2 regions of the Pelagibacterium mangrovi genome follow, and region 2 is predicted to be linked to the other one. Evidence: riboswitches for the same ligand, from Rfam matches in the RefSeq annotation. Region 2 holds a riboswitch; the other holds the start of a gene.

Region 1 (14,946 bases), on a different contig from region 2:
CAGCGTCGCCGCCGACGTATCGGTATAGGGCAGGATTTGCACCTCAACGCCTGCCTCCTCATAAAAGCCCTTCGTATCGGCGACGTAGAGGCCGATATGGTTGGTGTTGGGCGTCCAGTCGAGCGCGACGCTGACTGGCGTCAACTGCGCCAAGACGGGCGTTGCGATCAGGGTGGCGCACAGGGCCAGCGCGGCACGAAGATGCGGCACGGTCATTCCTCCAAATTGAGCAGGGTTTGCAGAATGTCGGCTTCGAAGGCTGATAGCGCGCCGCCGGCGGCGGGACGCGGGTGAGCCAGCGAAATCTCGTAGTGACGCAGGATGCGCGCGGGTCGCTGCGAAAGCACATAGATACGGTCGGAAAGGAGAACGGCCTCGCGCACGTCATGGGTGATCAGCAGCACCGTCCAGCCGTGACGGGTCCACATGCCGGAAAGCCAGCGCTGCATCCTGGCCCGGGTCAGCGCGTCGAGTGCACCGAAGGGTTCGTCGAGCAACAGCATGGGCCTTTGCTGCACGACGGTGCGCAGCAGCGCGGCGCGCTGGCGCATGCCGCCCGACAACTGGGCCGGATAATGCCGCTCGAAGCCGGACAGCCCGAACTCGGCAAAGAGCGACTGCACATTGGCGCGGGCGGCCTTGCGACTCATACCCTGGACCTCGAGGCCCAAAGCGGCGTTATCGATGATACGCCGCCACGGCATCAGCGCATCGCGCTGCGGCATGAAGGCGAAGCGGTGGCTGGCCGGATCGAGCAGAATGCCGTCGCAGAGCATTTCCCCGCCATCGGGCACGAGTGCACCGGTGAGCAATTGCAGGATGGTGGACTTTCCAGCGCCGGAGGGACCGAGGATGGAAACGAACTCGCCCGGGCGCACAGAAAGGCTGATGTCTGCGAGCACGGCGAGGTCGCCGAAGCGTTTGGACACTGCTTTGAGTTCAAGCCGTGGCCTGTTCATGGCTTACCCTCGCCGAACCGCGTCCAAGGCATGGCAGCGCGTTGCACCAGCACCGTCGCTCCGAAAAGGCAGAGGGTTAGCGTGGCGCTGACGAACACGGCGGACAAAACGAGGTCGGGCCGGAAATTGTTCTTGGCATTGAGGATGTAGATGCCAAGGCCCCGCACGGCGCCGGCATATTCGGCAAAGATCGCACCGACGATGGCATAGGTGATGGAAATCCTCAGGCCCGCGAAGAAATAGGGCAATGCCGAAGGCAGCCGTGCTGCAATGAAGATGCGGCGCCGCGAGGCACCCATGGAAGCAAGGAGCGCTTCGATATCGCGATCGGTCGAGTCATAGCCCTGCACAAGGGCAACCAGCATGGGAAAGAACGTCACCAGCGCAACCAGCACGACCTTGGGCGTAAGGCCGAAGCCGAACCAGAGCACGATCAGCGGGGCGATGGCGACCAGCGGCAGCGTCTGGGTGATGATGAACACGGGAAACAGGGCCCGCCGCAACGGACGAAAGAAATCCACCAGCAACGAGAACAAAAATGCGGCGCAGAGCGACGACGAAAAGCCGAACAATGTTGCCTGGAGCGTCGCCAGCGTGTGACCGGCCAGCGCCTCACGTTGTTCGAACCCCTGGACGAGAACGCGCGACGGCGCCGGGAGCGCGGTGGGCGAAATGCCCCAGAAACGCACATAGGTCTCCCAGGCCAAAACCAGCACCGACACCGACAGCACGGCTGGCCCGGCATGGGCAAATAGGCGCGCAACGCCACGCTTGGAGACTGAACCGTTCGACATGGCAGGCCCCAGCACTCAGCGCGCGCTGAGGTGACCGCTCATCGGATAAAGGAAAATCTGTGCACCGGAAAACATGAACCGCCTCGCTCCGCTGGTATTACCCAGATCAGCTATAGGGTCCGAAGGCTTGCCACCCCCATCTCAGCCCCGACCATACGGAGCACCCCTGTGGATGGCGGGACCATAGACGATTATCGGAAGAGCGCAAGAAGCTATGTGAGATCCACGGCGGTAGCGGCACGCGGTGGTGAGTGAGACATATGTGGGCCTGTTTTCCCCAAGCCGCCGGGCATCGTCTGCATGGCGCGACATTCCGGATATTTGCCTATGCTTCCGAAATTCCAAAAGCCGCCGAACGGCAGAGCCACCGCATTTAGTTTATGACCGGCTCCACCTCACCCAGTCGTAATCCTGAACCATCGTTGCGTGGACTGATCGAGTTTAAAGACCAAATTTGTAGAGCGGTTCACGCTCGATTGCTGCACCCGCTATTAGCGCGTGGTCGTTCAACGCTTGATGATCGAAGCGCACGCCATGTCCGGGCGTTGGCGCCGCAACGCACCGTCCGTCGCGGATTGAGATCGGTTCAGCTGTTGCTCCAAAATCAAAGAGATTGAGGCCGAAAATATTCTCCACATGCAACGCGTTGGGCAATGCCGCCGCCAGATGCACGGATAATTCCATTGCCCCGTGCGGAGAAATGGGAATTCCGCTCGCCGCTCCGAGCGCAGCGATCCGGCGAAATTCGGTGATCCCACCGACCTTCCAGACATCGGGCTGCAAGAAGTCCACGGCGCCTTGATGGACATAGTTCCAGAACTCGAATCGGTTGCAGAGCTGTTCGCCGACTGCGACCGACATCCCCGTGGCGGCGCGCAGCCTGCCATGGGCCTCGATCGTATCCGATAGCAGCGGCTCCTCGATGAAAAGCGGCGCCGCGTCGGCCAGAAGCGGCACGCGCTGCATGGCCTCGCCCACCGACCATTTCTGGTTCGCGTCAACCATCAGCGTAGCCGCGTCCCCGATCGCTTCGCGCACCGCAAGGCACCGCTCGCGATCCTCGTAAAGTCCCGGCCGACCCACCTTGACCTTGAAGGCGGTGTATCCCTCTTCGCGTTGCCCTCGCGCCTGCTCGACCAGTTCCTCGGTCGACAGATGGAGATTGATTGCACTGGCATAGACCTCGACGCTGTCCCAGGCGCCGCCGAGCAACCGGTAAAGCGGTTCCCCGGCCGCCTTTGCCTTGAGGTCCCACGCGGCGATGTCGAGGACCGAAATAGCCAGCGTCGTGATGCCCGCCGGCCCCGCCGCATGGCATTCCATCCACAGCCGCTGCCAGATTCGTTCGGTGTTGCGCGGGTCCATGCCGGTCAGCATCGGCGCCAGATAGCCGGCGATCAGCGCCTGGACCGCAGCGGCGCCGACCCCGGCCGTGGTGCACCAGCCGATGCCCGTCTCCCCCGTGTCGGTCTCGATTTCCGCAACGACAAGCTCGCGATGGGTCATCGTAACTCGGGCCGAGGAAAAGGTTTGTTTCAGCGGCATCCGATAGGCATTGCAGGTGGTGCGGGTAATCTTCATGATGATTGTCCCCTCCCCGGAGAGGTTGCGAAATCCGATGGCAGGACCCCATTGTGGCCCGCGCAGCAAGGGGCCGTGCGGCCTTGTGGCGCTATTTCGCTGGACGAAACGATCCTCGACCTTCGTTTCGCGGCCCGGGCCGCTGACTATGGTTGCAGCCAATCGGCGTCATGCCTCGACTGAAGACGGCCTGTTCAACCAATGCAAAATCTCAAACTCAATGCCGACCTGGTCGCGGGGCTGCTGTTTGCAGCGTTCGGTGCCTGGTTCGGCGCGTCCTCGATCTTCGGGCTTAGCCTTGGCACGGCGTTCCGCATGGGGCCGGGCTTTTTCCCCGCGCTTGTCGGAGGGCTCCTTTTCGCCCTCGGGCTGGTGATCGCCCTCAAGGGCTGGCGCGCCGAGCACGAGACCCTCGACCTTGCGACCGTCCCCTGGCGCGCGGTGATCCTGTTCCCGGTCGGCCTGACCCTGTTCGGCCTTTCCATGCGGCCGCTGGGCCTGATCATCGCGCTTCTGGTGCTGTGCCTGTGCTCGTCCATGGCCGTCAAGGGCATGAGCGCCATTCGGGCCGTCATCCTTTCGCTGGCTGTCACCGTGCTCTGCATCGGCATCTTCAGCGTCGGCCTGGGGCTCGACCTGCCCCTGCTCGGCGACTGGCTGCGCTAGGAGGTCCGCATGGAAGTCTTTTCTCACCTCGCCCTGGGCTTTTCGGTCGCCTTCGCGGCCCAGAACATCTTCTTTTGTTTCGTCGGCGTGCTTGCCGGCACGCTGGTCGGCGTCCTTCCCGGGGTCGGTCCCCTCGCGACCATCGCCATCCTGCTCCCGATCACCTTTTCCATGGCGCCCGACTCGGCGCTGATCATGCTGGCCGGCATCTATTACGGTGCCCAGTACGGCGGATCGACAACGGCGATCCTGCTCAACCTGCCCGGCGAGGCCTCCTCGGCCATCACCACGCTCGATGGCTACCAGATGGCGCGCAAGGGCAGGGCCGGTGTCGCGCTCGCCACCGCAGCGCTATCCTCGCTGTTCGCCGGCACCATCGCCACCCTGATCATCGCGCTATTCGCGGTGCCGCTCACCCAGGTGGCCATGGCGTTTCGGCCCCCCTCCTATTTCTCGATGATGGTCCTGGGCCTCATCGCCTCGGTCGTTCTGGCCCGCGGTTCGGTCCTCAAGGCCATCGCCATGGTGCTGCTCGGCCTGCTCCTGGGGATCATCGGCACCGATATCTATACCGGCACCGCCCGGCTCAACATGGGCAGGCTCGAGCTTGCCGACGGCGTCGACATCGTCGCGCTCGCCATCGGCTTGTTCGGCATCGCCGAAATCCTGCGCAATCTCCAAAGCGAGGAAAAGAGAGAAGTCCTCAGCTCCAGGGTCAAGGGGCTGTGGCTATCGCTTGCCGATTTCAAGCGCATCGCCATGCCCACGGTGCGCGGCACGGCCATCGGCTCGGCTTTGGGCATTCTTCCCGGCGGCGGGGCGATGCTGGCCTCGTTCGCGGCCTATATCGTGGAAAAGAAGGTCTCGAGGAACCGTGCCCAGATGGGCGAGGGGGCCATCGAGGGCGTTGCGGCGCCCGAAAGTGCCAACAACGCCGGGGCGCAGACCGCCTTCATCCCAATGCTTACGCTCGGGCTGCCCTCCAACGCCGTCATGGCGCTGATGATCGGGGCCATGATCATCCAGGGCATCCAGCCCGGTCCCGATATCATCGTCAAGCAGCCGGACCTGTTCTGGGGCCTAATCGTTTCGATGTGGGTCGGCAATCTGATGCTGGTGCTGCTCAACCTGCCCCTGATCGGGCTGTGGGTTCGGTTCCTCACGGTGCCCTATCCGGTGCTCGTCGTCGCCATCATGGCGTTCAGCGCTGTGGGCATCTATTCGGCGTCCGGTACGCTGTTCTCGATGTACGAACTGGGGTTTTTCGCGCTGCTCGGCTACGCCTTCATGCGCCTCGGGTGCGAACCGGCACCTCTGACCCTGGGGTTCATCCTCGGCCCGATGATGGAGGAACAGTTGCGCCGCTCGATGCTCATGTCGCGCGGCGATCCCGCGGTGTTCCTCACCGAGCCGATCAGCCTCGGGTTCCTCATCGTCGCGGCGGCAGCCCTGCTGCTCCTGGCGGCGCCCACCATCGCCCGCCGGCGCGAAGAAGCCTTCAGCGAGGAATAAGCGATGGACGATACAAACGCCATGCGCCCCTTCGAGGGCATCCGGGTTCTCGATATCACCCACGTCCTCGCCGCGCCGTTTGCGACCTACCAACTTGCCGTGTTCGGCGCCGACGTCATCAAAATCGAACATCCCGACGAGCCCGACCAGACCCGGATCGACGGCAGCGATCCTGCGCTGTCGGCCGAACGGATCGGAACGCACTTCATCATACAGAACGGCGGCAAACGGTCCCTGACGCTGGACCTCAAGACCGAGGCCGGACGCGAGGTGCTGCGCCGGCTCGTTCCCACCGCCGACGTTCTGGTCGAGAACTACCGCCCCGGCGCCCTCAATGCGCTCGGCCTCGGCTACGAGGATTTGCGCGCGCTCAATCCGCGCCTGATCTATGCCTCGATGTCGGCCTTCGGCCAGGATGGGCCGCGCAGCACCCAGACCGGCTACGATCAGGTGATCCAGGCGGTGTCGGGCCTGATGATGGTCAACGGCACCGCCGATACGGTGCCCATGAAGGTGGGCACCCCGGCCGTCGATTATGCCACGGGCACGATGGGCGCCTTCGCCCTTGCGGCTGCCCTCTTGCAGCGCGAACGCACGGGGAAAGGCCAGTATGTCGATCTCTCCATGCTCGATACCGCGCTCATGCTGCTCGGGGCGCATTTGACCAATCACTCGCGTTCCGGCCGCGAACCCAAGGCGGGCGGCAACCACCATGAATTTGCGACGGTGGGACTCTACGACACCGCCGACGGCCAGATTCAGATCGCGGCGATCAACATGCGCCAGCAGCGGCGGTTCTGGCACATGCTCGGCCATCCCGAACTGATCAAGGCGAACAATGAAGACCGTCGCGCCGGTGCTCAAGAGGAGCGCAAGGTCGTGCTGCCCATCCTTCTGACAAGGACGGCACGCGAGTGGGAGGATTGGTTTCAGGAAAACCACATTCCGGCCGCCCGTGTCTGGACGCTGCCTGAAACGCTCGCCCATCCCCAGCTTGAAAGCCGCGACATCCTGCATCGCTTCGTCGATCAGCCCGGTATCCCCGGCGCGGTGACCGTGCCCAAGGCGGCGTTCAAGCTCGCTCATGGCGGGGCGCGCATGGACCGGCCGCCACCGCGTATGGGCGAACACACCGAAGCCCTGCTGCAAGAGCTCGGCTATTCGGATCAGGAAATATCCGTGCTGCGCGATGCGGGCACGATTTGATACTGTAAGGGAGGAAGCCCCAATGAAACTGCTCAGTGTGATCACATCGGTCTCGCTCGTCCTCACCGGGCTGGCGGCCAGCGCCCATGCGCAGGAAGCCGGTTATCCCAATGATTTGGTGCGCGTCGTGGTCGGGTCCTCGCCCGGCGGCACGGCCGATACCGTCTCCCGGCTCGTCGCCGAAGCCCTCTCGAACAAATTCGGACAGAGCTTCGTCGTCGATAACCTTCCGGGGGCCGGCGGCGCGCTGGCCGCAACCACCGTCAAGGGCGCCGAACCGGATGGCTATACCATCCAGTTCGTCTTCTCTTCGTTCTCCATCCTGCCCTCTTTGAACCCCGGGGTCGGCTATGATCCGGCCGCCGATTTCGCGCCGATCGCCATGGTGTCGTCGGCCCCCAACCTTTTGCTGGTGAACCCCTCTTTCGGGGTGACCACGCTGCCCGAATGGATCGAGAAGGTGAAAGCCAATCCGGGCCAGTTCGACTATGGCAGCGGCGGCATCGGCTATAGCCAGCATCTGTCCATGGAAATGCTGCTCCAGAGCATCGATGGCGAGGCGGTCCATATCCCCTACGCCGGTAGCGGCAATCTCCTGGGGGCACTGCTTTCGGGCGAAGTGCCCTTCGCCTTCGATACGCTGACCACGGCCGTTCCTCATATCGAATCCGGCGCGCTGATCCCGCTGGCCACGACCAGCGCCGTGCGCTCGGAGATCCTGCCGGATGTGCCCACGGTCGCCGAAGCGGTTCCCGGCTACGAGCTCACCGCCTGGAACGGGTTCGTGGCCCCGGCCGGCACGCCGCCCGAGATCGTTTCCGCTCTCAACGAGGCGATCGTCGAATACCTTGCGACCGATGAGGCCAAGACGTTCTTCGCCCAGCTCGGCACGACGATCGATGCGAGTTCGCCCGATGAGTTCGGTGCGGTGATCGCCGCCGATTACGAGAAATTTGCCGACGTCATCGCAACCGCCGGCATCACGGCCCAGTAATCAGAGCCTCCGGGCGCGGCGCTTGCCGCCGCGCCCGAGAGACCGGGAGGCGACCATGTCAGCAAGGATTGCCGTGCCGTCCAAGGTCCTGGGCGGCTTTGTCGCGGCGCTCTTCGAGGCGGCGGGTCTGTCGCCGGCCGCTGCGGGCCGGGTTGGCGATGCGCTGATCGAGGCGGACCTTTCGGGCCGGGGCTCGCACGGCGTATTGCAGGCCGAAAATTATCTCGCCCGTCTCATGTCGGGCGCCATGTCGACGGCGGAAAAGCCCCGGATCGTCAGCCGGTCGGGCGGCAGCGTGGTTCTCGATGCCGAGGGCATGGAAGGTCATCTCGCCGCCGAGGAAGCCATCTCCATCGCCATCGCGACGGCGCAAGCCAACGGCGTCGCGGCCGTCGCGGTGCGGAGCGCCCAGCACATGGGCGTCGCGGGCCGCTATGTCGGCATTGCCGCCCAGGCGGGATGCGTCGCCCTGGCCATGGGCAACGCCAAGCCGGTGATGCCGGCCCCTGGCGGGGCCGAGCGCCTTGTCGGCACGAACCCGCTTGCCATGGGCGTTCCGGCGCCCGGTGGACCCATCGTGCTCGATATGGCCACGAGCGCCGGCACCTATGGCCGCATTCGCCATGCCCGCGCCTTGGGTCAGCCTATCCCCGAGGGATGGGCGCTCGACGCGCAAGGCCGGCCGACGACCGACGCCGAGGCGGCGATGGCCGGGCTGCTGTTGCCGATGGCCGGCGCCAAGGGCTTTGCCCTCTCCTTCGTCATCGATTTGATGGCGGGCCTTCTTTCCGGCGGGGCTTGGGGAGACAGACTGGGCGCGCTCGATGACGACACCACCAAGCCCCAGACGTCGTCCTATCTCTTCATCGTGCTCGATATCGCTCATTTCCGCGATCTTCCCGGCTTTCTCGATGAGGCCGGCGAGGCGGTCGCGCGTGTCCACAATTCGCGCCGGGCCGAGGGCGTGGACCGGCTGTTCACGCCCGGCGAGCGAAGCGCCCGAACGCTTGCCGGCAGCAACGGCATCGTCGAAATCGCCCCGTCCGTGGCGCAGGCGCTGGCCATGCGGGCCCATGCGCTCGGTGTCCCCGTCCCGCCAGCGCTTGGGGTTTGAACCGGAATGGCCATCACCTACGAGGTCATGAAACAAACCGCGCGGATGCTCTACGAGCGCTCGCTCAAGCGCATCCCCGAAAATTCCAAGGCCGCGCTGGCCGACGCCATGCGAACCGAAAGTTCACAAGCGGCGCGAACCACGCTCAAATTCATGTTTGCCAGCGCCGCGCGCGCCGAGGAACGCTCGACGTTCGTGTGCTCGGATGCCGGCTTTCCGGTCTATTTTGTCAAGATCGGAACGGGCGTCCAGTTCGGTGGCGATCTGAAGCTGGCCATATCGGACGCGTTCGACGAACTCGTCGAAACCATCGAACCGCCCATCCTCAAATTCGTCACCAATCCGCTCACCGGCGAGCGCAGCTATCGCGGCAAGGACATGCCGCATGTGAGCTGGGATCTGGTTTCGGCGGCCGATCATATCGATATCACCTGCTCGCCCAAGGCGCTTGGCTCGGGGCGCTGGGCGGCGCTGGAGATTTTCAGCTATCCCACGCTCGAAGAGATCGAGCGCTATATCCTCGAGGTTTCGATCCGGGCCGGCTCGCAGCACTGTCCGCCGGTCGTTATCGGGGTCGGCATTGGCGGCTCGTTCGATCACGCCGCAAAGCTGGCTAAGCTCCAGACCTTGCGCCCCTTCGGCTCGAAAAACCCCGAGCCCATTCTTGCGGCAATGGAAGACCGACTCACCCGGGCCGTCAACGCCACCGGCTTCGGTCCCATGGGCACGGGCGGGGACACCACGGCGCTCGGCGTTCATATCGACTACGCTTCGGGCCACGGTTTTACGCCGGTCGCCGTGTGTTTCAACTGCTGGATCAACCGGCGGACGCGCGCCCGGATTTCCAACTTGGGCGAGGTGGAAATCCTTGAGTGAGCGCGTCCTCGACCTTCTCCTGACACCCGATCTCGCCCGGACGCTCAAGCTGGGCGACACCGTCTTCCTGCGCGGCGAGGCCGTTGTCACGGCGGGCTTTCCCACCCACCAGCGTCTTGTCGATTGCATCGAACGGGAAATCGACCCCCCGATTGCACTGGGTGGCACGCTCTTTCATCTCGGCTGCATGAGCCGTGATGAAAATGGAACTTTAAAGCCACTCTACGTCAATCCCACCACCAGCACGCGCTTCAACGCCTTCATTCCGCGTATCGTTCGCCATTTCGGCCTCACTGCCTTGGCGGGCAAGGGCGGGCTCGATGCTCAAAGCATTGCCGCTATGGGTGAGGCGGGGTGCGTCTATTTTTCGATCACCGGCGGCGCGGCTCCGCTGCTCACCGAGGGGGTGCGGGAAGTCGTCGAGACCGGTTGGGACGATCTGATCGCCCAGTTTCGGCTCAATCGCCTGCGGCTCGACATGTTCGGACCTCTCACGGTTGCCATCGATGCCCACGGCAATTCGATCTACGCCCAATTGGCCGAGGCGGCCCATGCACGCCTTCCTTCGATCATGCGCGCCCTCAACGCCGAACGCGGCACATAGGCCCGCCATTCCGGCTGGCGAAAAGCGCCGCCGGGCGTTTTGAAGTCCGAGGGGCTTTCCCCTAGCGTCGCCTCATAGGAAACTCAAAGCGACTACAGAAAATGGCGAAAAAACAATGGCGTAATGAGGCCCGTGCCCTCATCGATACCATCGAGGGTGCGCGCGTCGATGCCCTTATGCAAGGGGCGGTCGATCTCCACGTGCATTCGGGGCCCTCGACAATGCCGCGCCAGCTCGACCATCTCCAACAGGTGGAAGCGGCCGCGGCGTCCGGAATGCGCGGCGTATTGTTCAAGGATCACCATTATTCGGTGTCTCCCATGATGGAGCTGCTCGAACGGGTGTCCGGGGATACCGGCGTGCACATGTTCGGCTCGGTCGTGCTCAACAACGCCGTCGGGGGGCTGAACCCCTATGCCGTCGATTTCAACGTCAAGATCGGCGCCAGGCTCGTCTATATGCCCACCGCACACGCGGCCAACCATATCCGCAACACGCACCGGAACGCGCGGCTGGCCTCCAACGTCCAGTTGCGCAAGCCATACGGCATCACCGTCATCGACCAGAACGGCGAACTGCTCGACGTGGTCAAGCAGATCCTCGACATCATCGCCGAGCACGATGTCATCCTCTCCTCGGGACACCTGCACATCGCCGAGGTCTGGCCGCTGTTCGAGGAAGCCAAGCGGCGCGGGGTCAAGAGGCTGCTGGTCAATCACCCCGCCTATGGCCTGCACTGCACCTATGAGGACGTCGCCGAACTGGCGCAGCTGGGGGCGATGATCGAGCAGTCCGCCTGTCTTTTCATCGACTCGCGCTTCAACGTCTTTCCCCCCGAAGAACTCAAGGCCCAGGTGGAGGCCGCCGGCGTCGCCAATTCCTCGATGGGCTCGGACCTGGGCCAGATCGACAATCCCTCGCCGGTCGAAGGCATGCGCCAGATCATCGCCCTGTTGCTCGCTCTCGGGTTCTCCGACGAGGAGGTGGGCCGGATGGTGCGCGACAATCCCGCAAGGCTCGTCGGTCTCGAAGATTGACGGTGCCCGCAATCAATTTCCAAAGAGTGAGTTTGAGACGATGAAACTGGGAACAGCCCTTATCGCGGGCGCCGACACGCTGATCGCTTGCGTCGGAAACGATGGCGCCGTCACCTTGACCGAGGCCTATGCGGCCCAGGGCCTCGGTGCGGCCCCCGCGAGCCTCAACGCCCTGATCGAGGCCGGCGAAGCCGAGATGGCCAGGGTGCGCGAAGCGGTCGGAAACGCGGTGGCCAACGGGGTGGGGGTGATCGCGCTGGGCGCCATCGATTTCCGCCCGCCCCAGCCCCGCCCGAGCAAGTTCATCGGCGTCGCCATGAACAATCGCGGCATCCGCAAGGAGGCGCACAAGAGCCCCACGGTGCCCAACTACTTCCTCAAGGCGCCGTCGTGCCTGACCGGGCACAATCACCCCATCGTCATGAAGGACCATTACGGGGAAACCATCCCCGAACTCGAGCTCGCCGCCATCATTGGCCAGCGCGCCAAGGACGTGCCGGTCGAACGGGCCCGCGAGGTGATCTTCGGCTACACCATCGCCAACGACATTACCTCGCACGGCATCAAGTTCGGCTACGATTCGATCGCCACGACGCGCGCGCCCGAATTGACCCGCCCGCACCACTTCGCCTGGCGCAACCGCCATGGCGAGGACGACAACGACATCTATTTCGTCTACCACACCCGCTCCAAGGCCACCGACACCTTCGGCCCGATGGGCCCGTGGATCACGACCGCAGATGAGATCGCCGATCCCAATACGCTCGATGTGCGCGGCTATTTCGACGGCAAGCCCTTCGCCCAGGACAACACGTCCAACTACATGTTCACTGTTGAGCAGGTGGTCGCCGACGCCAGCCAGTGGTTCACGCTCGAGCCGGGCGACATCATCATCTTCGGGACCACCGCCAAGGGCGTCGGCCGCTATCCGCATGGCCACCGGGAAATCAACATGCACAAGATGACCGGCGTCATCGAATGCGAGATCGACGGCCTGGGCCGTCTGGCCAATCCCATCGTCCACGAATAATGATCCCGTCCATGATGCGCGTTATCGAAATCGCCGGTGCCGGCGGGCCGGAAGTCCTGACCTATTCCGAACAGCCGATCCCCGAACCCGGTCCGGGCGAGGTGCGCATCAAAACGGCCGCCATCGGCATCAACCGACCCGACATCCAGCAAAGGCGGGGTCTTTATCCGCCTCCGCCCGATGCCAGCGATCTGCCGGGGCTCGATATCGCGGGCACCATCGACGCCGTGGGCGCCGGTGTGGACACGGACATGGTGGGGCAGGAAATATGTGCCCTCGCCAATGGCGGCGCCTATGCCCAATATTGCTGCGTTCCGGCCGTTCAGGCCATGCCCGTGCCCGGCGGGCTCTCGCTGGTCGAAGCGGCGTCCCTGCCTGAAGTGTTCTTCACGGCCTGGAACAACGTGGTCATGCTGGCCCGTTTCGCCCAAGGCGAAACCCTGCTCGTTCAGGGCGGATCGAGCGGGGTGGGCCTCGCCGCCACCCAGATCGTGCGCCAACTGTTCGCCGGCACCGTGATCGTTACGGCTTCGAGCGAGGAAAAGCGCGCGCTTTGCCGCGCGTTCGGCGCCGCCCACGCGGTGGACTACCGCGACCCCGACTGGACCGATCAGGTGCGCGATGCGACGGACGGGCGGGGCGTCGATGTCATCCTCGACGGCCAGGCGGGCCCCTACACCCAACCCGAACTCGACCTGCTCAAATCGGATGGGCGGCTGGTGCTCATCGCCAGTCATCTGGGCAAGATCGCCGAAGTCAATCTCCAGGATATCGTCCGGCGTCGCCTGACCCTCACGGGCTCGACCCTCCGCCCGCGACCGGCCGCTTACAAGGGCAAGATCGCCAGCCAGCTTGTCGAACGGGTGTGGCCGCTTCTCGAGAGTGGCGCAATCAGGACCCATATCCACGCAGTCTTCGACTTCGATGCGATGCGCGCTGCCCATGAGCTGATGGACAGCAATGCCCAAATGGGCAAGGTTGTCGTCCGGCTGGGAGATTAGCGCGACTTCTCACCGGCTGATTTAAACGCTAGTCTCGCCCCAGCCTGACGAGCAACGGACCAGCGATGGACGAGACCAAAAGCAGCGCGATACGGGCGGCGAGTCGCATTCTGACGGTCCTCCAGGCCATGAATCGCGAGCCCTATTCGACCATTCAGTCCCTCCACGAGGCGACCGGCCTGCCCAAGCCCACCCTCGTGCGCATGCTCAAGACGCTCGAGGCGGACGGTTATGTCAGCAATGATCGCCGTCAGGCCGGTTACCAGATCACCTCGCTCGTGACCTCGCTCAGCAACGGATTTCACGGCGATCCGCTTGTGGTCGAGGCCGGCAGGGCCTGGGCCATGAAGCTCAATTCGGAATACAAATGGCCCGTCGCCATCGGCGTATTGGACCGCAACGCCATAGTCGTGCGTTTTTCCACCGTGCACGACAGCCCGGTGTCTCCCTTTCACGCCACGATCAACATGCGGCTCAGCCTATTCACCCGCGCGCTGGGCCGGGCCTACCTCGCCGCACTCGATGACCACCAGGTTGCCGAGCTGATCAGTCAGACGGGAAAGTCGACCGAACTCGAAACGTCCTCGGCCCGTGAGCCCGAACGGGTCGAACGCATGGTCCGCACTGTGCGCGAACGCGGCTATGCCATGCGCGATGCCAATGTCGAACCGAAAACCTCCGACACGATCGCCGTGCCGATCTTCGCGCGCGGCGTCGTGCAGGCCAGCATCGGCATCACGTATTTCCGCTCGGCGATGAATTCGTTCGGCTCGCACGCCGCCTTCGTTGCAGCGCTCAAGCACGCCGCGCAGGGAATCGGGGCGGAAGTGGACCGGCTCCAGACCGCGCGCGAGCACCAGGCCGGGTGAGACGACCGACGTTCCGCTCTGCGAAATCCGACGGCTTGGCAATTGTTCCCTCCTCATCGAGCCGCAAAGGTCTGGAGCGTCAATACCTGGGAGGGCCGATGACGATGCACGAAGATTTCGCGACCGGGAAACGGCCATGACGATCGATTCCGACCGTCTGGCCGGCCTGTTGTTCATCCTCATCGGGTTTGCCGCGATCGCGTTGGGCTGGTCCTACGGCCTGGGCACGATGAACCAGTTGGGCAGCGGCGCCATGCCTGTCCTGGTGGGCGCCGCCCTTTGCGGGCTGGGCATCGCGCAATTGCTGCGCGCCACGCGGCAGGGAAAGGCATCGCTCGTGCCGGCCTTCGACCGCTCCGAACTGCGGCCGCTGCTGATCATCCTGGGCGCGGTTCTCGCCTTCGCCGTTCTCATCCTCCCCACCGGTCTGGTGCCGGCGCTGGCCGCGCTCATCACCATTGCCTGGTTTGCGCAGGCCGGAGGCACCCGCCTGGAGCTGGCCGGAGCGATGGTGGTGGTGATCGTGGTGATCGTCGCGATCTTCAAATACGGCCTGGGCCTGCCCTTACGCCTCTTTGCCTGGGGGTTCTGAGCGTGGATATCTTCGCACTTCTGCAAATGGGCCTTCAGGTTGCCCTCGATCCGACCAACCTGCTCTATTGCCTGCTCGGGGTCACCCTGGGCACCGCGATCGGCGTTCTGC
Region 2 (14,946 bases):
GCGCTCGACGTGGGGGCCACCACGATCAACGAGGAAATGAAGGCGGCTGCGGCGCACGCTATCGCCAAGCTGGCCCATGAGCCGGTTCTTGAGGCCGTGCCCGGTGCGCCTTCGACCTTCGGGCGGGACTACCTCATTCCCAACCCCTTCGACCAGCGGCTGATCTTGCGCATTGCGCCTGCCGTCGCCAAGGCCGCCATGGACAGCGGTGTGGCGCGTCGGCCGATCACCGATTTCGCAACCTACAAGGATAGCCTCAACAGGTTCGTCTTCCGGTCGGGCATGGTGATGAAGCCCATGATCGAGCGAGCCAAGGGGGCGGGGCAGCGCATCGCCTTTGCCGATGGCGAGGACGAGCGGGTTTTGCGCGCGACACAGGTGGTTCTCGAAGAAGGGATTGCGCAGCCGATCCTGATCGGGCGTCCGTTCGTCATCGAGCAGCGCATCGAACGGTTCGGGCTGCAGCTCGAGCCCGGCAAGGATTTCGAGATCATCAACCCCGAAGACGATCCGCGCTACAAGGACTACGTCTCTCTGTTCCATTCGCTGGTGGGGCGGAGCGGAGTAACCCCCGATACGGCGCGGACCATCGTGCGCACCAACACCACGGTGATCGGCGCGCTGGCGGTCAAGCGCGGGGAAGCCGATGGGCTGATCTGCGGCCTGCAGGGGCGCTATATCAAGCATGTTCGCGACATCAAGTCGGTGATCGGGACTTCCGACGGCGTTTCGGACGTCTCGGCCCTTTCGATGCTGATCATGCCGCGCGGCGTGTTCTTCCTGGCCGACACCTATGTGAACATCGACCCGACCGCCGACGAGATCGTCTCGATCACGCTGCAGGCGCGCGACCATCTGCGGCGCTTCAATATCGAGGCGCGGGCGGCGCTCTTGAGCTATTCGAATTTCGGTTCGCGCGAAGGGGAGACCTCCGACAAGATGCAGGAGGCCTATCGCAAGCTCAAGGATGTCGCGCCGGACCTGATCGTGGAAGGCGAAATGCAGGGCGATCTGGCGCTCAACCAGTCTCTGCGCGAGCGTTATATCCCCGATACCGCGCTCAAGGGTGAAGCCAATCTTCTGGTGTTTCCCAATCTTGAAAGTGCAAACCTTTCCATGACCTTACTCAAGGAAATGAATAACGCACTTCCGGTTGGGCCTATCCTGATGGGCACGAAAAGCCCGGCGCATATCCTTGCGCCGTCGGTTACCAGCCGGGGCATCGTCAACATGACGGCAATTACGGCGAACGAAAGCCTCGCTCTCAAAGGCTGAAAATGAAAAGGACGCCGGACCGTTCAGAGAAACGGTCCGGATGTCCGTTGGTCGGTTTTCGAACCGCAAAAGTGGTATCCACTTTTGCTGAAAACCTTCCTGAGGCGCCCTTTTCTTATTGGAAGGCCGTTTCGGCGAAGGATCGCAGCTTGCGTGAATGCAGGCGTTCGACCGGCTGGTTTCGCAGGATTTCCATGGCCTTGAGGCCGATCAGCAGATGGCGGTTGACCTGGGTGCGGTAGAAGTCGGACGCCATGCCCGGAAGCTTGAGTTCGCCATGCAGCGGCTTGTCCGACACGCAGAGCAGCGTGCCGTAGGGCACGCGGAAGCGGAAGCCGTTTGCGGCGATGGTGGCGCTTTCCATATCCAGCGCGATGGCACGTGATTGGGACAGGCGTCTGGTGATTTCGCTCTGGTCGCGCAATTCCCAATTGCGGTTGTCGATGGTGAACACGGTGCCGGTTCGCATGATCGCCTTGGCCTCGAGGCCTTCGAGATGGGTGATCTCTTCGACAGCTTCCTGCAGGGCGACCTGGATTTCCGCAAGGGCGGGAACGGGAACCGTCACCGGTAGGTCGTCGTCGAGCACGTGGTCTTCCCGCACATAGCCGTGGGCCAGCACGTAATCTCCCAGCGATTGCGAGTTGCGCAGGCCGGCGCAGTGGCCGAGCATCAGCCACGCGTGGGGGCGCAGGACGGCGACGTGGTCGGTCGCTGTCTTTGCGTTGGAGGGGCCGACGCCGATATTGATCATGGTGATCCCACGGCCATTGGACGCCTTGAGGTGGTAGGCCGGCATCTGTGATTGGCGCGCCGGCGCGACGCCGGTGGTGCCTCCGCCCAGCCGCGAATTCATGGTGACGACGTTGCCGGGCTCCACGAAGCTTTCGTAAAACTCGTGGCCTTCGCTCATCCATTGGTGGGCGAGGCGCGTGAATTCCTCGATATAGAACTGGTAGTTAGTGAAGATCACGAAGTTCTGGAAGTGCTCGGGCGTCGTCGCCATGTAGTGGTTGAGGCGATGAAGCGAATAGTCGACGCGCGGGCCGGTGAAGGCCGCCAGCGGATAGGGGCCGCCTGCCGGGGGGATGAACGTGCCATTGGCGATCTCGTCGTCCATATGAGCGAGGTCGGGCACATCGAAGATATCGCGAAGCGGCACGCCGATATCGAGCAGCACGTCGCCTTCCACGCGCTCTTTCGGATCGACGGCGAAATGGAGCGGGATCGGGGTTTCGGACTCGCCGATCTCGATTTCTCCGCCGTGGTTCTTGAGGATCAGCGAGAAGTTCTCGATCAGATATTTGTGGAACAGGGTCGGCTGGGTAATCGTGGTTTGATAGAGACCGGGGCTATGCAGGAAGCCATAGGCGAGGCGGGAGCTGGCCTGTTGCTGGAAGCTGGTGGAGAGGACCTGCACCTTGGGATAGTGCGCGCGCACCTTGCCCGGCGGGACTTTGCCCTTGGTGAGGTTGAGCAGGTGATCGCGGATGAAGCTGGTGTTGCGATCGTAGATTTCGCAGACATATTCCCAGGCCCGGAGCGGGTCCGAGAAGGATTTGAGCGGCAGGGGCGGCGGGGTTACCAGTTTCATCGGTGCGTCCTGTTCTTGTTTTTGTTTAACCGCAAGGCATGCCAGTTTCGGGCGGCGCGTGCAATGGGCGGCGATTAAGCCTGGGAAATATCACAGTTCGGTGATTGGGCCTTTTGTCGCCGCATTGGCGCACGATATTGAATGTGTCTGCTGGACTGGCAAACGAGCCCATGCACTAGCGGACAAAGCTTCCGCTGTAGTCCCCCAAGCCCTCAACAGCGCGGCGGAGGCATATAGGGAGACCGCAGCCGTCCGCCCGGCGCTGCGGTCTCTTCATTTCGCGGGGTAGGTGGCGCGCATATAGGCCACCGACTGGGAGACAAGCTCCTTGAGAACAACTTGATCCACATCCGCTAATTTCTTGATATACAGGCAGGATTTTCCCGTCGTGTGCTTGCCGAGCTTGTCCATCAACTCGCCATATCGGGAAAAGCCGGGCGTTATGTAGAGGGTCAGATTGGCCTTGCGGGGCGAGAAACCCGTGATGGGCCAGTTAGCCGGTGGGTTGGTGGTGTTGAACGGGGTGTTGACGTAGGTGTCGAAACCCACGATCGATGAGCCCCACATCACCGGCTCCGCACCGGTAATTTCGCGCATCATTTCGACCAGCGTCCAGCAATCTTTCCGTTTCTGTTCCGGCTCGACGGCGTCGATGAATTCGGCGACGCTGTTTTCGCTGGGTCGGGTCTTGGGGGTGGACATGGGCCGGCTCCTCAGTCGAAGCGGACCAGAGTCTTGGGACGGATTTCTCCGTCGTACTGCGCGTCGACCTCGAAGCGCTTGAGGATGAATTGGCCTTCGGACAATTGCCATGTTCCGCCTGAAAACGCATCGCCGATGCCGCGCCAGAGGCCGTGGCTGGTGATGGTGCCGGTGTCGAGATCGAATTCGGAGTTGGTGAGGATCAACTGGCTGTCGTAGCCGGTGATCGGAATGTCCACCACGGCGCCTTCGAAGTCGTCATTCTCATAGACCACTTCGAAATGGGGAGAGGCGAAGGAGACAGGCTGCGGGCCGCCGTAGTCGGTTTCGATGTAGTACATCTGATTGACGTTATAGGCGCCGGCGCCGCAGAAGAACCGATAGAGCGTCGCGGTTTCCGGCTCGTCGGAATAATCCGTTTCCCAGCTCAGCTCCCAGCTTTCGGGCGGATAGTAGTCGGCTGCGGCCGATCCGCTGTCGAGCTCGCAGAATTCGGTAAAGGCAGCGGTGAAAAGTTCATAGGCTTCGCTTTCGGCGGCGTCTTCGCCCTGGGCCAGGGCGACGCCGGGAACGATGCCGAGCGCTACGATCAGACAAGCCAGAGTTCGCATCATCAATCTCCAGAACCGTTCGCCAAGAGTGCAGGCAAACGGGCGCGGGGTCAAAGAGGGAAATTGGCGATTGTTTCGGGAGCGGGCCCCGTGGTAGGTCGTGAGTATCGACAGGGGTGCCCCGTATGGCCGGGGCTGAGAGGATGAAACCCAAGCATCCAACCCTTTAGCTGATCTGGATAATGCCAGCGGAGCGAGGCGAAAATGAAGTGCGGTGCACAGATCTCCCTTTACGTCATGGCGGACGATTTCGTCCCCGTCATCCTTTCTTCCATCGATGCGATCGAGCCGTTCCGGGACCGGCTGCGGATCGAGACCGACGATATTTCGACGCTGGTCGTCGGGCCGCCCGAGCTGATTTTCCCGACCATGCGCGAGATGTTCGTCGCGGCGGCGGCGAGCGGGCATCATGTAGCGCTTCATGCCACCATTTCGCGCGGTTGCCCCGGCGAGCCGGACATGGATATCTGCGAGCCCGCCGAGCCTTCCGCCTTCGATCTGGCGCTGGAGGAGCGCAAGCAAAGAGCGGCGCAAGCGGTGGCGGACGCCCAACAGACCGGACGGAAAATTGCCGTGCAGTTCTCGCTCTATCCGCTGGGGCCGGCCGACTACATGGGCGAGATTTACGGCTGCATCGATTTTCTCAAGGCGTCTCCGGTCTTCGACCGCGCCAAGAACTATTGCACGCGGCTGGCCGGCGATGCTGGGCCGGTCTTCGAGGCGTTGTCGCAGGCGTGGCTGAGCTTTGGGGACCCCAATGCCCATGTGGCGATCGATCTTACGGCGTCGGCCAACAGCCCCTCCAAGGACGCCGCTGCCTGATTGCCGGCACGCCGGCGTGGCGTGCCGGGCAGGGTGCTGCTTAGCCCTCGGCTTCAGGCATGGTGCGCGGACCACCCTCGTGCGGGCGCCCGGGGTGCTGGGGTGTCAGGGTTTCGAGCTGGGTGTCGTCGAGGCTTTCCACGAAGGCCTCAAAGCTGGGCTGGATGGCTTCCAATGCTTCCGCGCGGGCTGTGGTCATGGCGACCATCGCGGCGTAGCGGGCGGTGATATCCGATGCGGTGGCCGCATCTTCGTCCGAGGACGAGAATTCCTCGCGAATTTCGGCGATTTGGCCTTGGGCATCGAGGGCGGCGAGGCGGAGGTTTTCGAGAAGCTCCTGCTGCTCGTCGCTGAGGTCGAGCCGATGCGTGAGCCGGACGGCCGCGATATCGACCACTTCGGCGTTGCCCATAAGGAACATGCCGATCAGGCCGCCTCCCATGCCGAACCCTCCGAAGGCATCGGGGCCGGGACGGAAGCTCCTGGCCTCGCCGCCGGGAACGCGCTGGATTGCATGGTGACCGCCGCCGAACGGCTGCGCGAATGCCGGAGCGAAACTCGTTGCGCCGATCGAGGCGGCGGCCAAAGCCACAAGGGCGGTTTTGGTGATGATTTTCATGTGTCTGTCTCCTTTGCTGAAAGGCGCGAGGGGCGCCGACGCATTGGAGACTAGGGATGCTCACCTCACCTCATGCTGTCCCGCCGATGAAATGTTGGACAGGATGGTAAGGTAGGGGACTGGGATGCCAATCGCCTGGCTGGCTGTGGATAGGCTGCTGCTGTCACCCCGGGAATAAATCCCGGGGTGACAGGGGAGTGGTCCAAGAGTGTCAATTGGCCCATTCGCCTTTGCGGAAGACGGGGACGCGTTTGCCGTCGTGGGTGATGCCGTCGATGTCCATGTCGCCGGACCCGATCATCCAGTCGATGTGGATGAGGCTGGAATTTCCGCCCTTTTCGGCGACTTCATCTTCGCTGAGCTTGTCGCCATCCACGAAACATTCGGTGTAGCACTGGCCCATGGCGATGTGGCAGGCGGCGTTTTCGTCGAACAGCGTGTTGTAGAACAGGATGCCCGATTGCGAGATGGGCGAGGAGTGGGGAACGAGCGCCACTTCGCCCAAGCGCCGGCCGCCTTCGTCGGTATCGAGCACCTTGTTCCAGACCTCTTCGCCCTTGGACGCGCGCACTTCGACGGCGACGCCATCCTTGAAAACCATTTCGATGTTTTCGATGACCGTGCCGTTGTGCGAAAGGGGCTTGGTGGACCGCACATGGCCGTTGACGCGGCGGGCATGGGGTGTCGTGAACACCTCCTCGGTGGGGATGTTGGGGTTGCAGGTGATGCCGTTCTTGGCGAGCGACGCGCCGCCGGCCCATTCGTGATCGTCGGCAAGGCCGACGACGAGATCGGTGCCGGGCGCCGTGAAATGAAGATCCTTGAACTTCATCTCGTTCAGCCAGTCGCGGCGTGCATGGATATTGGCGTTGTGAGCCCGCCAGGCTTCGACCGGATCGGCCTGATCGACGCGCGAAGCGGCAAAGATCGCGTCGGCAAGTTTGGAGACGGCTTCATCCTCGCCCAGATCGGGGAAGACCAGTTGGGCCCATTTGGAGCCGGGGAAAGCGACGATGTTCCAATTGGTCTCGAAGCCGGTGATTTTCTTGATGGCGGGCTTATAGGCCCGGGAATTGGCGCGCTGGGCGCGCGAGACTTTTTCAGGGTCCTGCTCGGACAGCATCATGGGGTTGTCACCGGCGATGGCCAGACGGGCGGTGTTGGACCCGAACGCCTTGGCCATGCCTTCGTAGAGCCAATCGGCGGCATGGTCGAAAGCGTCGTCATTGCCGTATTTGTAGCGGGCGAGGGTGGTTTCCTCGTCGGAATAAATCGTGGTGACGAGGCCGGCACCGGCCTTATAGGCGTGCTCGGTGATCTTGCGCACCAGCGAAAGCGCGGAGAGCGGCGCCGTGATGAGGAGGTCTTGCCCCGCCTTGAGCCCCAGGCCGGTCTGCACGGCGACCTGGGCGAGCTTGTCGAGCTTTTCTTCGTTGATGGGGGCGTTGGAGCGTGAGTCGGACATGACGGGTCTCTTTGTGTTTTTGAGAGATGACTCAAGGTGATGGGCAAGCCTATCGGTTTGACAGCGGGCGCGAAAGGGTGTTCTGGGCAGCCATGGACAAACACATCGGGATCATTGGGGGCGGACCCGCGGGCTTGATGGCCGCCGAGACGATTTCGGCGCAGGGTCATCGCGTGACCGTTTATGAAGCCATGCCGACGGTGGCCCGCAAGTTCCTCATGGCGGGGAAATCGGGGCTCAACCTGACCCACGCAGAGCCGATGGCGGATTTTCTGCCGCGCTTCGGCAGGGCGAGGGAGCGGCTGGACGCCGCGCTTGAGGGGTTCGACAACCGGGCCGTGCAGGCGTGGGCGGCGGGCCTGGGCATTGAAACGTTCGTGGGGTCTTCGGGCCGGGTGTTTCCCACATCGATGAAGGGTTCTCCTTTGCTCAGGAGCTGGCTGCGGCGGCTCGAAGGGCAGGGCGTCGGGATTTCGACCCGCCACAGATGGGTGGGCTTCGATGGCGATGCCTTCGTTTTCGAGACGCCGACGGGACCGGTGCGGGAAACTTTCGACGCCGTGGTTCTGGCGCTGGGTGGGGCGAGTTGGCCGCGGTTGGGATCGGATGCTGCATGGGTGCCGTGGCTGGAGGCCAAGGGCATATCCGTCGAACGGTTTCGGGCGGCCAATTGCGGGTTTGTGGTCAACTGGAGCGACCATTTCATCGAACGCTTTGCCGGACAGCCCGTCAAAGCGGTGATGGCCGGGGAGCAAACCGGCGAGTTCGTCATTTCGCGGCATGGCATCGAAGGCAGCCTCGTTTATGCACATTCCGCCGGGCTCCGTGACAGGCTGGAGGTTGGGTCGGCGGCATTCGTGATCGACCTGGCGCCCGGACGCTCGCTCGAACGGCTCGAGCGCGATCTGGGGCGCCAGCCGGCCAAGGCGAGCTTTTCAAATCGCTTGCGTAAGGGGGCCGGGCTCGATGGGGTGAAGGCGGCTCTGGTGCGCGAATTGACGACGGACACCGAGCGCGGCGATACGCAGGCGCTGGCGCGCAAGATCAAGCAGCTCGCGATACCGCTCGAAGCACCGCGCCCCATTGCGGAGGCGATTTCTTCGGCCGGTGGGGTGGTGTGGGGGGAGGTCGACCGGGATTTCATGCTCGCCAAGCTGCCGGGCATTTTCGTGGCGGGGGAAATGCTCGATTGGGAAGCGCCGACCGGTGGCTATCTGCTCACCGCATGCCTTGCGACGGGCAGGGCGGCGGGCGAGGGGCTTTTGCGTCGTGTAAAATAAATTTGACTCGTGGTCAAAATAATCATACCCATGTGCTCGGATCAACGAAACGGTTCGAGCTTTCAAAATGTCTTACGAAGAACGGAATACGGTTGCGGCCATCGTCGTAAATCTTTGCGTCGTGGCGTTTTTTGCCTGGCTCATCATGTCGATGTATGGCGATGGGGCCTTTGCCGGCAATGAGGGGCTGGCGGTGTGGGCCCGGACGGTGTTGTGGGTCATCCCCGCGAGCGTCGTGGCATCGATCGTCGTGACGATCCTCTTCAACATCGTGTTTTCAATCGCGACGCAGGATGAAGACCCCGATACGACGGTGGACGAGCGGGACCGCTCGATCAGCATCAAGGGGATGCGGGTGACGATGATCGTCGCCTCGGCGGGGTTCATCGGGGCGCTGGCCTTGCTCGCGCTCGGCTGGTCGCCGCTCATCGGGCTCAACGTCATTCTCGCCGGCTTCGCGCTCGGCGATCTGGGCGGAAGCGTCACGCGCATGGCGCTGTATCGGAGCTAGCGCGTGAGCAAGATCAGGATCACCAACACCATCCGGCGTTTGCGGTTCGACGCCGACGAGATGACGCAAAAGGATTTGGCGGCGAAGGTCGGGGTGACCCGGCAGACGATCGTCGCCATCGAGAACGCCAAATATTCCCCGACGCTGGAGCTGGCTTATCTCATCGCCAGAACGTTCGGGAAGCAGATTGATGAAGTGTTCTTCTTTGCGGAAGAGGGCTAGCGGTTACTGATAACCGCCGGGCGCCGCCGCGAGCGTTTCATAGCCATGTTCGGCCAGCAACGCTTCGATTGTGCCATCTTCCGCCATGAAACCGATCGCCTCGTCGACGAGGGTGCGCAGGTAGGAATTGCGGGCAAGCATGATGCCGCCGATGTTCACATTGGCGGCGATCTGCGTTTCGAGAGGATGGACGAAAATCTCGCCTTCGATGGTGTTTTCGTTCAGGTATTCGACCAGGCTCGGGCCGTAAACCACCATGCCGGCTATGGTTTCGTCGAACAGGCGGGTCATCATGAGATCGGTATCGCCATAGGGGAGCGGCTGCCAGCGTTGGTTCTCGGGCAGGGTGGCCCGGTAGCGCATCACGGCGGAAAATCCGTAGGAGCCGACGAGCGCGCCGATGCGCCGGTCGCCGGGAATGTCGGTCAGGGCCTCGAATTCGGGGTCGGCGACGGCAAGGACGTAGGGCAGGCCGACATAGGCGCGCGTTGTCGTGAATTCGACGGGATAGAGGCCAGCCGCCAGACCCATGCCCAACATGATGTCGCAATCATTGGTGAGCGAGACGAACAGGTCCTCGATGGCGTATTCGCCGCCGATGCCATAGGCGTCGCCCAGGGGGGTGAATTCGGCGCTGACCAGAAGGCTGTCGGCGATGGCCTGGCCGACGGCCTGATCGAATTCGAAGGTGGGGGAGCTTTCGTACTGGCAGAAGCGAATGAGGTTGCCCGTGCTCAGGCGCCAGGATTCGAGCAAGGAGGAATCGACCCTGTCGGTGATCTGCGCGGACGCGCCCGAAGCCGAAAACGCGGCCAGGAGAACGACGGCGGCCGATTTCGCTGCGCGTGACAAGAAGGCGGCGTGGGGCAAGGGCATGGGACGAACTCACTCTTATTGGTGACTGGCCGATCGCCTTTGGCGAGCCGGCGGGGAAGAAAGAACGCCCCGGGAAGTTTCCCGGGGCGCCGTTGACTTGGGACCTGGAAATTATTCCTGGTCGGGCAGGCGATACACGTGGATCGAGTTGCCACCCATGCGCGGCGAAGCCAGGCCGGGGGTCAAGGTCGCGTGAGTCTGGTTGGACTGACCCGATGCAACGACCAGATACTGGACGCCGTCGACCTCATAGGTCACGGGCGAACCACCGATCGGTGCGGCCAGACGCTGCTGCCAGAGCACTTCACCGGTCTCGTCGTTCATCGCCTTGATGTAGCGATCGGCGTCGCCGGCGAAGATCAGGCCGCCACCGGTGGCCAGGATCGACGAGGTGAAGCGCGGACCCTGCTGCACTTCGAAGCCATCCGAGCCGTCGGCTGCGTGGAGAGCGTGGATCGCACCAACGCCTTCCGCACCCGGAGCAAGGCTTTCACCGAAGGACTGGAACAGACCCATCGAGGTGCCGGGGGCAGCCTCGGCGAACTGCTGCGCAGCGCTGGTCTGGCAGGTGTTGGCTGCCGGCAGGTAGAACAGGCCCGAATCGGGGCTGTATGCCGTAGCCTGCCACAGACGGCCGCCAGGGATGGCCGGGCAGAAGGTGAAGGGCTCACCGAACTCGGTCGGGATGGTTTCCTCGTTGAGGCTCACCACGCCGGTTTCGGGGTCGATGTCGGAAACCACGTTCTGGTAGATGGTTTCCTCGGCCCAGATGAATTCACCCGTTTCCGCGTCCAGGCCCCAGGTGATGCCGTTCTTGCCCGGTGTGCTGACGACCATCTTGCGGTTTTCGCCGCCGACTTCAGCTTCGATGATCATACGCTCGAACGGGGAGTCCAGATCCCAGTTGTCGCGCGGCAGGTGCTGGTAGTACCAGGCCAGCTCGCCGGTATCGGCATGGATGGCCAGCGTCGCGTTGGTGTAGAGCACGTCGCCGTCACCGGTGCCGCGAGTGATTTCCGCGTAGGGAAGCGGAATCGCGGTGCCGAAATAGGTCATGTCGAGTTCCGGATCGTACGAACCGGTGGCCCAGATGGAGCCGCCCCAGCGGTTTTCGGGCGGGACGCCGTTCCAGCTGGCGTCGACGTCCGGATTGTTGGGATCGGCCAGGATGTTGAAGCGCCACAGTTCTTCACCGTTGGTCGCATCATGCGCGGTGATGTAGCAAGCGCCTGCCGTGCCCACGATGGAGCAGCCCGAGGTGCCGGTGAAGATCTTGCCATCGGCGATCAGCGGGCCGGCGGTGAAGCTGTAACCCTTTTCCCAATCGTTGACCTGAACTTCCCAGTCGACCTGGCCGGTGAGGGCGTCGAGCGCGACGAGCTTGGCGTCCACGGTGGTCAGAATGACGTTGTCGCCGTAGAGGGCGACCGAGTTCTTCTGACGCATGGCCTGGTTGTTGTGATAACCGCCGGTGAATTCGGGGCGGCTGTGGGTGTAGGACCAGATGAGGTCGCCGGTCACCGCGTCGAGAGCTTCGACGTAGTTGTTGTTGGTGGCGACGAACATGATGCCGTCATGGATGATCGGCACGACTTCCTGCTGGCCGGCTTCACCGAGCGACCAGCTCCAGACCGGCTGCAGATCGGCGACGGTGTCGCGGTTGATCTGGTCGAGCGTGCTGTGACCCCAGTTGTTGACCGTGCGGCGCCACTGCAGCCAATCGGCCGGGTTGGGATCGAGAAGCATCTCGTCGGTGACGGTCGAATACTCGCCTTCCCACTCGGAAACCTGGCTTACGATGGAGGGTGGTACGGACTGTGCGGCGGGAGCGGCCGGTGCGGCAGCTTCCTCGGCAGGGGCTTCTTCAGCGGCTGCGTCGTCTGCAGGTGCTTCTTCGGCAGCGGCGTCGTCAGCCGGCTCTTCTTCGGCAGCGGCATCATCGCCAGCCGGAGCGGCTTCGATGTTGCGCGGATCGATCTGCGCGAGGATTTCCGGATCGGCCGGAAGTTCTTCGGTGCCGATGGGGAAGCCGTTCTCGTTGAGGAGATAGGCTACGATATCGGCATATTGCTGCGCCGGCAGGCTGCCGGGAGCGTTGGCCGGCATGGCGGACGAGACGAAGCTGTAGAACAGCGAAGCGTCCGGATAGCCGGCGATCGAGCTGACGATATCCTGGCCGTGACAGGTCGAGCACTGCTGGGCGTAGGCCGTCGCGCCGCGTGCGACCTGTTCCTCGGTGGTGTATTCCTGAGCCAGGGCCGCACTACCGATAAAGGACGCGAGCGTTAGGGCTGTACCGGATAGAAGCAGGCGCGTGCGGCCAGACATCCCTCCCCGGTTTTTATAGGCGTTGAGTTCGCCAGTCACTTTTCTTTCTCCTTCGTAAAAAGGTTATGTCTCCCAAGCAAATGCCATCCAGATTGGGGGTGATGGCATTTGTGCAGCGATCACTTTGTTCCACCGTGCCGCGCGCGAGGCCGAAGGCCGACATGCAATAGCGGAGGCTCCCTGGGTAAGCCTCCTGGAACACGCTAACATGACAGCGCGAGTTTGGCACCGCTTGCCCGCGTTTTCCATAGCCGGAAACAAAAATATGAACGGCAACATCGGTCCGGAAAGGGTTTCCCTCAACGGTTTTTGGCGCTAACCGGAGGTGGTGGCCAAAGCCGGCACCGGAGGCAGCGATGAACCCTTTTGTCGATTTCTCGTTCCAGCGCCTGTTGTACCAGGCTTGCGCCGCCGTGGTGATCATCGCCACTCACGGGCTGTTTCTCGCGCTCGCGGCCCGGTTGCTGGGCGATCGCGGGCCCGAATATGACGGGCGGCTGACCCTCAATCCCTTCAGACATCTCGAACCGATCGGTGCCTTTGCGCTTTTCTTCACGCAGTTCGGCTGGGTGAAACCCGTCACGATCGAGCGCGAGGCGTTGGCGGGACGGATGGCCGGGCCGCTGCTGGTGGCGGTTTTCGCGCTTGCGGCGTCGCTCGCGCTCGGCTGGGCGCTGTGGCAATTGCGGCCGCTGGCGTTCACCGTTTTAACCGGGGGAACGTTCGGCGTGACCGTGGTCGGCCTGCTGGAGACGACGGCAAGATCGTCGCTCGCTTTCGTCCTCGTCAACCTCATCCCGATTCTGCCGCTGACGGCAGGGCACCTTCTGATCGGTATCGCGCCGCGCCTGGCCGAACTGCTGAACCGCTTCCGGTTGATCATCGGGGCGGTGATGGCGGGGCTGATCTTATGGGGTCTGAGCCGCGGACTGGGCGCGACCGTGTTGACTCTCGCGCGCTCTTTTTACGGCTAGGTAGCTCGTACCACCCGATAAGCGTCCACTTGCTGGCGCAGGCTACACCATGCTAGCCATGTGTTCATGACACCCGAACGGACCAAAGAGGAGGCGGTCGGGTGGGAGTAGGACATATGGAATTGTATACGGCGGGAATGGCGCTTCCGGCCGACAACCGCTTCGGAATCATCGGGGCGATTCGTTCGGATACCGACTTGCAGGTTCGGCGTTTGGCCTTACGAGGGCGAACATGACCGGACGAAGCGATTTTCTTTTTTCACGCGTCTTGAAGATGTTCGCGGTGGCGCTGGTTTTCGCGTTGGCGGCCAATGCTGCCTGGGCGCAGGCCACGCGACCCCTCGAAGCGCGCGCCACGTCGCAAATTCGCGAGGCGCTGTTTCCGGACGCAGACCGGTTCGAGCTGTCGGACGGCGCGCCGCCCTATCTGCGCGTCTATGTGGGGGACGAGCAGGTCGGCTACATCTTTTCCACCCTCGATATCGTCCGGGCGCGAAGCTATTCGCCGATACCGTTCGACGCCATTGCGGGCATGGACCTTGCCGGCAATCTGACCGGCGCCAAGGTTATCAGGCAGCACGATCCGTATCTTACCGGATTTCCCCAGCGCGTCGCGCGGCTGGGGGAATTCCTCGATGCCCATGTGGGCTATCCCGTCGATGGAACCGCGACGGCGCCGCTGACACCCGATTTCGTGCAGGGAACCACCGTTTCGGCGCGGAACATGCGGGCGGGCATCATGGATGCGGGCCGCATCATCTTGCGGGCCAACGATCCTCGCCCGCCGATCACCGAACCGACGCTCGACCGGATCACATTCAGCTTTTTCGATTGGGATCAATTGCTGGAAATGGGGGCGGTCTCCAATCGCCTTATATCGTTCGGGGACGTGAGCGCCGCCTTTGCCGAACAGGGTGTCACCCCCGTCGAAATGGACGTGCCTCTCGACAGGGGAAGCGGGGAGGACCGCTACACCGAGCTGGTGGTCGCGCTGGCGACGCCGCCCGTTATCGGGCGCAACGTCATCGTGGCCAGCGCCTATTCGGATGTGGTCGAATCCGCACCCGACGATGTGGTGATGCTCGCCGTCATGTCGGGCGGCTATTACGACTTCCGGGGCAGCGAGTATGAGTCGGCTGAATTCGAAAACAGGTTCGACCGGGTCCGGCTGGAGCAGGGCGATCTGGAACTCGAATTCTTCGCTGACGATTTCCAGCGGGTTGGCCCGACCGTCCAACGTTCGGGCGGCCCCATCGTCCGCCATTCGGGGCTTTTTACAATTCCGCTGAGCTCGGGGTTCGATCCTTTCGCGCCCTTCGACGTGATTCTGATGGTGCACGCGACCGATGCGGCGGGCGTCGAGCATACGGTAGAATTTCCGGTGACCTATCAGGTGCCGGAAGAAGCCGTGCTGATGCCCTATGTCGAGCCGTTGCCGCCCTGGGCAGAGGCATGGCTCGATTCGGGGCTCGAACTGGGTATTCTGGCCGCTGCGCTGATCGTTCTCACGCTGATCTTCGTTTTCCAGCACCAGCTTTCGCGCAACCGCAAGCTGCATCTCTGGGTTCGCACCGGGTTCCTCGTCTTTACGCTGGTGTGGCTGGGCTGGATCGCCGGCGGGCAGCTTTCGATCGTCCATATCGTCAACTATATAAGGGCTCCTTTCG

The links. A riboswitch is a leader RNA that binds a small molecule or an ion and turns the genes downstream of it on or off. The one in region 2 is predicted to bind thiamine pyrophosphate.
Region 1: linked by a shared signal. The riboswitch ahead of V4T21_RS17905 (ABC transporter permease) and the one ahead of V4T21_RS07995 (YkoF family thiamine/hydroxymethylpyrimidine-binding protein) in region 2 are both predicted to bind thiamine pyrophosphate.

What each region holds. Positions count from the first base shown of each region.
Region 1 is NZ_JBAFXA010000011.1:64,423-79,368, forward strand. Features, by position in the region: gene V4T21_RS17895 (ABC transporter substrate-binding protein) at 1-216, opposite strand, end outside; gene V4T21_RS17900 (ABC transporter ATP-binding protein) at 213-959, opposite strand; gene V4T21_RS17905 (ABC transporter permease) at 956-1,753, opposite strand; TPP riboswitch at 1,819-1,931, opposite strand; gene V4T21_RS17910 (mandelate racemase/muconate lactonizing enzyme family protein) at 2,195-3,334, opposite strand; gene V4T21_RS17915 (tripartite tricarboxylate transporter TctB family protein) at 3,536-4,000, shown strand; gene V4T21_RS17920 (tripartite tricarboxylate transporter permease) at 4,010-5,512, shown strand; gene V4T21_RS17925 (CaiB/BaiF CoA transferase family protein) at 5,516-6,718, shown strand; gene V4T21_RS17930 (Bug family tripartite tricarboxylate transporter substrate binding protein) at 6,741-7,712, shown strand; gene V4T21_RS17935 (Ldh family oxidoreductase) at 7,768-8,826, shown strand; gene V4T21_RS17940 (fumarate hydratase) at 8,833-9,702, shown strand; gene V4T21_RS17945 (fumarate hydratase C-terminal domain-containing protein) at 9,695-10,306, shown strand; gene V4T21_RS17950 (DUF6282 family protein) at 10,408-11,343, shown strand; gene V4T21_RS17955 (fumarylacetoacetate hydrolase family protein) at 11,384-12,373, shown strand; gene V4T21_RS17960 (NAD(P)H-quinone oxidoreductase) at 12,385-13,374, shown strand; gene V4T21_RS17965 (IclR family transcriptional regulator domain-containing protein) at 13,440-14,243, shown strand; gene V4T21_RS17970 (tripartite tricarboxylate transporter TctB family protein) at 14,380-14,835, shown strand; gene V4T21_RS17975 (tripartite tricarboxylate transporter permease) at 14,838-14,946, shown strand, end outside.
Region 2 is NZ_JBAFXA010000004.1:71,550-86,495, reverse strand. Features, by position in the region: gene V4T21_RS08015 (NADP-dependent malic enzyme) at 1-1,275, shown strand, start outside; gene V4T21_RS08010 (AMP nucleosidase) at 1,391-2,869, opposite strand; gene V4T21_RS08005 (DUF1801 domain-containing protein) at 3,143-3,571, opposite strand; gene V4T21_RS08000 (DUF1176 domain-containing protein) at 3,583-4,185, opposite strand; TPP riboswitch at 4,285-4,396, shown strand; gene V4T21_RS07995 (YkoF family thiamine/hydroxymethylpyrimidine-binding protein) at 4,387-5,004, shown strand; gene V4T21_RS07990 (Spy/CpxP family protein refolding chaperone) at 5,045-5,623, opposite strand; gene V4T21_RS07985 (aminopeptidase) at 5,835-7,088, opposite strand; gene V4T21_RS07980 (TIGR03862 family flavoprotein) at 7,181-8,368, shown strand; gene V4T21_RS07975 (hypothetical protein) at 8,436-8,879, shown strand; gene V4T21_RS07970 (helix-turn-helix transcriptional regulator) at 8,883-9,101, shown strand; gene V4T21_RS07965 (transporter substrate-binding domain-containing protein) at 9,105-9,977, opposite strand; gene V4T21_RS07960 (outer membrane protein assembly factor BamB family protein) at 10,089-12,344, opposite strand; gene V4T21_RS07955 (zinc metalloprotease) at 12,662-13,279, shown strand; gene V4T21_RS07950 (4Fe-4S binding protein) at 13,512-14,946, shown strand, end outside.